2 regions of the Arthrobacter sp. zg-Y1116 genome follow, and region 1 is predicted to be linked to the other one. Evidence: riboswitches for the same ligand, from Rfam matches in the RefSeq annotation. Region 1 holds a riboswitch; the other holds the start of a gene.
What was found. Region 1 has a riboswitch for cyclic di-AMP ahead of NNX34_RS11600 (M23 family metallopeptidase). Riboswitches for the same ligand answer to the same signal wherever they lie in the genome.

Region 1 (3,400 bases):
CCGTTCCGGCGTTGGCACTGACGGCGCCGGCAAGCGCGTTCAGCGTAGTGGTGCGTTCCACCGGCGCCCGGTGGCGGGCGCGCTCAATTGTCGAGGTCATGATTATCTCCGCGTCTCGAATTCCGGGTTAGCTGACGCGGACGAAGCTGACGCCGCCCAGGTCCGAGAGGCTGTGCAGGCCGGTGTTCATGCCGTTGAGTCCGCCGCTGATGACCTGGCCGTTGCCTACGTAGATCGCGACGTGGCCGCCGTTGATCACAAGGTCGCCGGGAGCCGGGCTGGAAACTACGGAACCGAACTGGAAGAACTGGCCGGGGGCCAGGTCGCCGACGGACTTGCCGACGGAGCGCAGTGCCTTCTCGACCATGGCGGTGCAATCCTGTGCCACACCGATCTGGCCGTAGGCGGAAGCAACCAGGCCGGCTGCGACGTTGCCGGAAACCGGAGCTTCGACCGGAGCCGACATGGAGGAAGCTGCCATTACGGCGGGGCCGGAGGCTGCCGGGGCGGCGGTGCGGGCAGCTGCGGCATTCTTGGTGGCTGCTGCCTGGGTTGCTGCTGCGGCCTGCGAGGCTGCGAGCTCTTCTGCTGCCTGGGCTGCTGCCTCTTCTGCTGCAACCTGTGCGCGGTATTCGGCGCCGGAGGTGGAGCTGGGGGCAACCAGGGGAAGCTCGAACGGTGCGTTGGCGGGAGCGGTAACGCTGCCGGCCACGATGTTCAGGGGGGTTGCTGCGAGTGCCTGGCGGTCCGTGCTTACGGAAGCCTGTGCAGGAAGTCCGGCAGCCAGCACGAGGCCGGATGCTGCAACTACGACGGCGGCCTGGCGGCCTACGTTTCCGGCGTTGCTGCTGACTGCCTTGGAAAGTGCAGTGATCGGGTTGGTCTGTACGGTGGCAGCGCGACGGCGGCCATGAGCGTTTGATGACACAAGTTTGCCTCTCCCAATTGCCTACGAGGTGAGCTGTCGGATTCGGATGGGAGTCACCCGGTTGCCCGGCCAATGGCCTTTTGCAACTTAACCCCAAGGGTTTCTTTCGAAACCCGAAATTGGTTCCCCCGCCTCTGCCATGCGATTCTGCGAACGGACTTCAAACAGTGGCAGAGCTAGGCGATCTGTTCGAAGGTGCCCCACCTTTGGCGAATCGGGCACGAGGATGAGCGTACAGCAACATTTGAGGTATGTCACGTTCCGATCACGAAACGATATTCAACTGGTTACAACCAATTGATTTAAGTGCTTACAACCAATTCAGCGGGTCCACTACTTCGCCGTTAACCATGACCTCGAAATGCAGGTGGCAACCCGTTGAGGAACCGGTTGTGCCGCTCGCACCGACCAGGAATCCGCGCTCGACTTCAGTGCCCACGGTGACGGCAATATTGGAAAGGTGGTTGTACGTGGTCTGGACTCCGTTGCCGTGATCTACCACCACGCGGTTGCCACCGCCGTAGGGATGCCAGCCGGCGAAGACCACGGTGCCGGATGCCGCAGCGTTGACCGCTGTACCGCAGGCGGCGGCGAAGTCCTGTCCGTTATGCATCTCGCCGTGCTCCCCGGTAATGGGGCTGACCCGGTGGCCGAACCCGGAGGTCTGCACCAAAGAGGCGTCCAGCGGCGTGGACAGCGTGCCCTTGGCCGCGGCAGGGACCGCATGCGAGCCGGCGGCAACCGTAATGGAGGCCAGCTTGGCGTCCGGGTCGTATTTGCTGCTCAGCCCGGCCCGGGCGAATCCGATGTCGGCATTCGGGTCGGCCGAGACGGGTGCGTCGACCGCCACCGGCTCGAGCTGGACCGGATCGTCCGCTGCCGCATGCGTGGGCATGGCAGCCGTGAGGATCAGGCCCGACGTGGCAGCGGTAATAGCCACCTTCTGGGCGGCACCGCCCACGGACACGGACTTTGTTTCGGCGCGCCGGCGGCCTGACGGTGAGGCGTTGCGCGGGCGCACAGGTGCATTAGGAGCTGACGCGCGGCGTCGGCCCGAAGCAGCATGCTTCGACAAGTTTTTCCCTCTCATGGATCGCCTGCGAAGTTAGCTGTCGGATTCGAGTAGAGAAACTCGGCCTTTCCGGAAAAGGCGGGCCTCACCTGCAACTATGCAGGAAATGCCGCCGGCTTCCGAAAGGCTTCACCCCAAGGCAGCAATGCTGCCGGAAAGTGGGTCCTCCGCCCCTGCCTGGACGAGTTTAGTGCTCCGGTCCGCTGGCAGGGCTCGGCGGACGGACCGGATAACGATGGTGTTTCAGCGTCGGAACTCACTATAGGGTAAATGTCACAAAAGTGACCATTCCGTTACCCAACGGGAGAAACAAAGACGTGGGAGGCCACTTCCGTAGGCAGTTCCAAGGCACCCTCGATGCCGGGAACACGAACGGAGATATAACCGCCGACAACTTCTGCCGTTATCTGCGCTCCGGGCCGCAATCCCGCTTCGTCCAGCTGGGTCAGCAGTTCTGGTTCCACCTGGATGGGTTCCGCCAGCCGGACCAGCCGAAGCTTGGTCCCCGGCTCGGCCGTCGCGACGGTGGACACCAGGTCGACGACGCCGGCGATGAACACTTCCGCCGCCACCCCGCCGATCCCCTCGAGGCCGGGAATGGGATTGCCGTAGGGCGATTCCGTGGGGCGGCCCAGCAGCTCATACAGGCGCCGTTCCACACGCTCGCTCATCACGTGTTCCCAGCGGCAGGCTTCGTCATGGACGTAGGCCCAGTCAAGTCCGATGACGTCCGCAAGGAGCCGTTCGGCCAGGCGGTGCTTGCGCATGACCTCGGTGGCCCGGCGCCGGCCCAGTTCCGTCAGTTCCAGCCGACGCGTCCCGGCAACCACCACGAGCCCGTCACGTTCCATTCGCCCGATGGTCTGGGAAACCGTGGGCCCGGAGTGGCGCAGCCGTTCGGCAATGCGTGCACGGAGGGCAACGATGTTCTCTTCTTCCAGTTCCAGGATGGTCCTGAGATACATCTCAGTGGTGTCAATGAGATCCGTCATGACGGGCCGCTCCTAGCAAGGGAGGAAGAAAGGCAGCGCACCGCTGCCCGGGGGTGTACGCCAACACGTTAGCCTATCCGCCGGACCGCCCGATAATTGCGCGGCACCGGGCACAGTCCCTGGTGGCGGGCGTCATACATCGCGGGCTCCCGAGCCTGTACGGCAGAATGGAAGTGCATATCCGCCACTGTCGAAACCCGCTTGGAGCGTCACACCATGGGCGATACCGCCGCACTGAAAATTCCCGCTGGGCTCCTCCCGAAGGACGGCCGATTTGGTGCCGGTCCTTCCAAGGTACGCCCGGAACAGATGTCCGCACTCGCAGCAGCGGGAGCCAACCTGCTCGGCACCTCCCACCGGCAGGCTCCGGTACGGAACCTCGTGGGCAGCGTCCGTGAAGGCCTCATG
Region 2 (3,400 bases), on a different contig from region 1:
GGAAGGCAGTGGACACCCATCCGGACCTGCTGGTGCTGGACCTGGGCATGCCGGGGCTGAGCGGCATGGACGTCATTGAAGCGGTCCGAGGCTGGAGTGCCGTGCCCATCCTGGTGGTCTCGGGCCGGATCGACCCGGCGGACAAGGTGCGGGCGCTGGACCTGGGGGCGGATGACTACGTCACTAAACCCTTTTCCACCGAGGAGCTGCTGGCCCGGATCCGGGCACTGTCCCGCCGGTCGCCCGCCGCGGCCGGCCCCAGCGAGATCACGTTCGGGGCCGTACGGGTGGACCTGGCCGCGCGGCGCATCGCGCGGGTCGACGACGGCTCGGACATCCGCCTGACGCCGACCGAGTGGCGGTTCCTGTCCGAACTGCTCGCCCATCCAGGCATGCTGGTCACCCAGCAGGCCCTGCTCACGAACGTCTGGGGCCCCGGCACCACGGACTCGGGCTATCTGCGGCTGTACATCGGACAGCTGAGGCGGAAACTGGAGCGTGACCCGGCTGCCCCGGAACACCTGCTCACTGAACACGGCATGGGCTACCGGTTTGTGCCCTGATGCGTCCGGCCGGTCCTCACCGCTTAACGCAATAAGCGTCCGTCCCTTGCGGGACGGACGCTTATTTTGGCGCGGTGTGGCTGGAAGCCTTATGCGCGGTAGAACACGGGGCCGGAGCCGACGTTGACGGACTGGACTACGGTCTGGTTGCCGTTCCAGCCGCTGTGGATGGCTTCGCCGTTGCCGATGTAGATGGCAATGTGGGCCAGGCCCATGCCGCCGTCGGCGTAGTAGACCATGTCACCGGGCTCCGGGGTGGAGACCTGGGTGCCGTAGGCGGCCAGCTGTGCGGGAGCAAGGTCCCCCACGCTGTGGCCTGCGGCGCGCAGGGCAACCTCAACCAGCACGGTGCAGTCCTGGGCTGCGCCCAGCTGCGACTGTGCCGAAGCCAGCATGATGGCGTTGGTGCCGCTGGCTGCGGGGGTTGCTGCAGCCGGCGTGATGTTGGTGGACTGGGTGGTGACCACGCCGGTATTGGCGGGCTCAACCGGTGCTGCGACCGGTGCTGCAGCCGGAGCGGCGTAGGACGCAACGGGCTCGGCAGCAATGGCCGGAGCGGCTTCGCCGGCAACGGTGATGACATCGCCGGGGTAGATGATCGAAGCCAGGGACAGGCCGTTCAGCGCCAGGACGGAGTCCAGGCCAACGCCGTAAGCGGCGGAGATCTGGCCCAGGGTGTCACCGGAAACAACGGTGTGGGTGGTGGCAGCAGCTGCGGGGGCAGCTACCGGTGCGGCTGCAACGGGTGCGGCTGCTACCGGAGCGGCCGGTGCAACGGCCTGCGACGGGGTGTAGTTGTCATTGGCGACAACTCCGGCGGAGGCCGGTGCGGCCATGCTGAGCATCAGGCCGGAACCTGCGACGACTACTGCAGCGGCGCTGCCGATGGTCCGTCCGCGGCCAGCAACGACGATGTTCTCGGCGCGGTGGCGTCCACGAGTCTTGTTGAAAGTCATGTAATAACCTCTCCCGATACCTGCGAGGTGAGCTGTCGGATTCGGATGGGAGACACCCGGCCGCCGGTGAAACCGGAGACTTAACCCCAAGGATTCAAGGAACCCATAATTGGTTCCCCCGCCTCTGCCGTGGTTGTGCGTTCTGTGGACCCCGGGACCAGCGGCAGAGCTAGGTAACAAGCCCGGGGGAGCCGCATCAGAAAGCGGCATGGGAATAACCGTACAAGATAGTTACGGTTGGATAACCATTGTGTGATCTGCTTCTCTCAGGCGTGTGATCGAGGGCGCGATATGCTAACCGAAATCTGCCTCTTCGGCCACATCGGCCGGCTTCAGTCTCAATATTAACAGGGCTTTTCCTCCTGCCCCGAGTCGCTGGTCATCCAGGCCTCGAGACAGGTGTTACGCGTGTGACCCCTTCAGTAACAGGCGTACCACCGCCTCGGAATCGCTGTCCCTGCGCCCTGATCTGCGCTCGAGAAATTCCACCCTCCGGTACAGGAGTGACTGAAGTTTTCGCATCCGTCACGACTGCATCACCACGCAGGTAAAAGTGGTCGGGATCACTGTAATTTCCTCCAATCCAGCCCGTGGACGGCGGCGGCAGGCCGATTTCCCGACCGGTGACGACGGCGCGTAAGATTGTTAGGCGGCCTTCCAATATCGGTCGCTTGTTCCGAGGAAACAGGAGAATGCAGTGGCTGGCAGCGGTCAGAAATTATGGACCAGGGGATTTGTGCTGGCGATCATCACGAACCTCTTTATCTCACTGGTGTTTTATCTGTTGATGACCACCATGGCGCTCTATACGGTGCAGGAGTTCTCCGCATCCGACAGCGCTGCCGGATTTGCTTCCGGATCCTTCGTCCTCGGCGCGTTGGCGGCACGGGTGTTCGCCGGGAAGTTCCTGGACTTCGTGGGGCGGCGCCGGCTGCTGGTGACCAGCCTTGCGGTGTTCGTGGTGGCCTCGCTGCTGTATATCCCGGCGTCCAACCTGGCGCTGCTCCTGGTTGTCCGGATCCTGCACGGCATGGCCTTCGGAGCGGCCAGCACGAGTATTTCCGCCTCGGTCATGGGGCTCATTCCGGTCCACCGGCGGGGCGAGGGTACCGGCTACTTCGGTATCTCCACCACGATGGCTACCGCGGTAGGCCCGTTCCTGGCCGTGTTCCTGGCGGAGTCCGTCAGTTACCGCGCCCTGTTCCTGTTTGCTGCCGGCTGCGCCGCCGTCGCCCTCGCCTTGTCCCTGGTGCTGTCCCTGCCGGAACGCACACCGACCGCCGAGGAACAAGAGAACAAGTGGCGGATGCACCTCACGGACATCATCGATCCGTCGGCACTGGCCATCGCATCGGTGATGTTCATTGCCGGCGCGGCTTACGCCGGCATCCTCTCCTTCCTTAACTCCTATGCCCAGACGGAAGGCCTGGTGCTCGGCGCCAGCCTCTTCTTTGTGGTCTATGCGTGCGTGGTGCTGGTTTCGCGGTTGTTTGTGGGCCGCATCCAGGACCGGCACGGTGACAACGCCGTGGTGTACCCGACCCTGGTCTCCTTCGCCGTCGGCCTGGCGCTGCTGGCCTACGCCCCCAATGACACCGTGATGGCCCTGGCCGGCGTGTTTGTGGGGTTCGGCTTCGGTGCACTGATGCCGTGCGCCCAGGCGATTGCCGTGACAACGGCGCCGGCGGCCCGGATCGGCCTGGCGACGTCCACGTTCTTCATCCTGATGGACGCCGGTGTGGGCCTTGGTCCGCTGCTTCTGGGCATGCTCCTGCCGCTGATGGGATTCCACGGTATGTACTGGGTGCTGGCCGCCGTCCTGCTGGCCTCCACGGTGCTGTACCACTTTGTCCACGGGCGGAAGAACTACCGGCCCGGCGC

Region 2: linked by a shared signal. The riboswitch ahead of NNX34_RS08605 (LysM peptidoglycan-binding domain-containing protein) and the one ahead of NNX34_RS11600 (M23 family metallopeptidase) in region 1 are both predicted to bind cyclic di-AMP.

Annotation. Positions count from the first base shown of each region.
Region 1 is NZ_JANFLR010000004.1:14,251-17,650, reverse strand. It holds gene NNX34_RS11610 (NlpC/P60 family protein) at 1-100, opposite strand, end outside; gene NNX34_RS16160 (NlpC/P60 family protein) at 128-928, opposite strand; cyclic di-AMP (ydaO/yuaA leader) riboswitch at 932-1,090, opposite strand; gene NNX34_RS11600 (M23 family metallopeptidase) at 1,239-1,895, opposite strand; cyclic di-AMP (ydaO/yuaA leader) riboswitch at 2,007-2,203, opposite strand; gene NNX34_RS11595 (metal-dependent transcriptional regulator) at 2,294-2,992, opposite strand; gene serC (phosphoserine transaminase) at 3,209-3,400, shown strand, end outside.
Region 2 is NZ_JANFLR010000002.1:393,255-396,654, forward strand. It holds gene NNX34_RS08600 (response regulator) at 1-563, shown strand, start outside; gene NNX34_RS08605 (LysM peptidoglycan-binding domain-containing protein) at 653-1,519, opposite strand; cyclic di-AMP (ydaO/yuaA leader) riboswitch at 1,523-1,667, opposite strand; gene NNX34_RS08610 (MFS transporter) at 2,217-3,400, shown strand, end outside.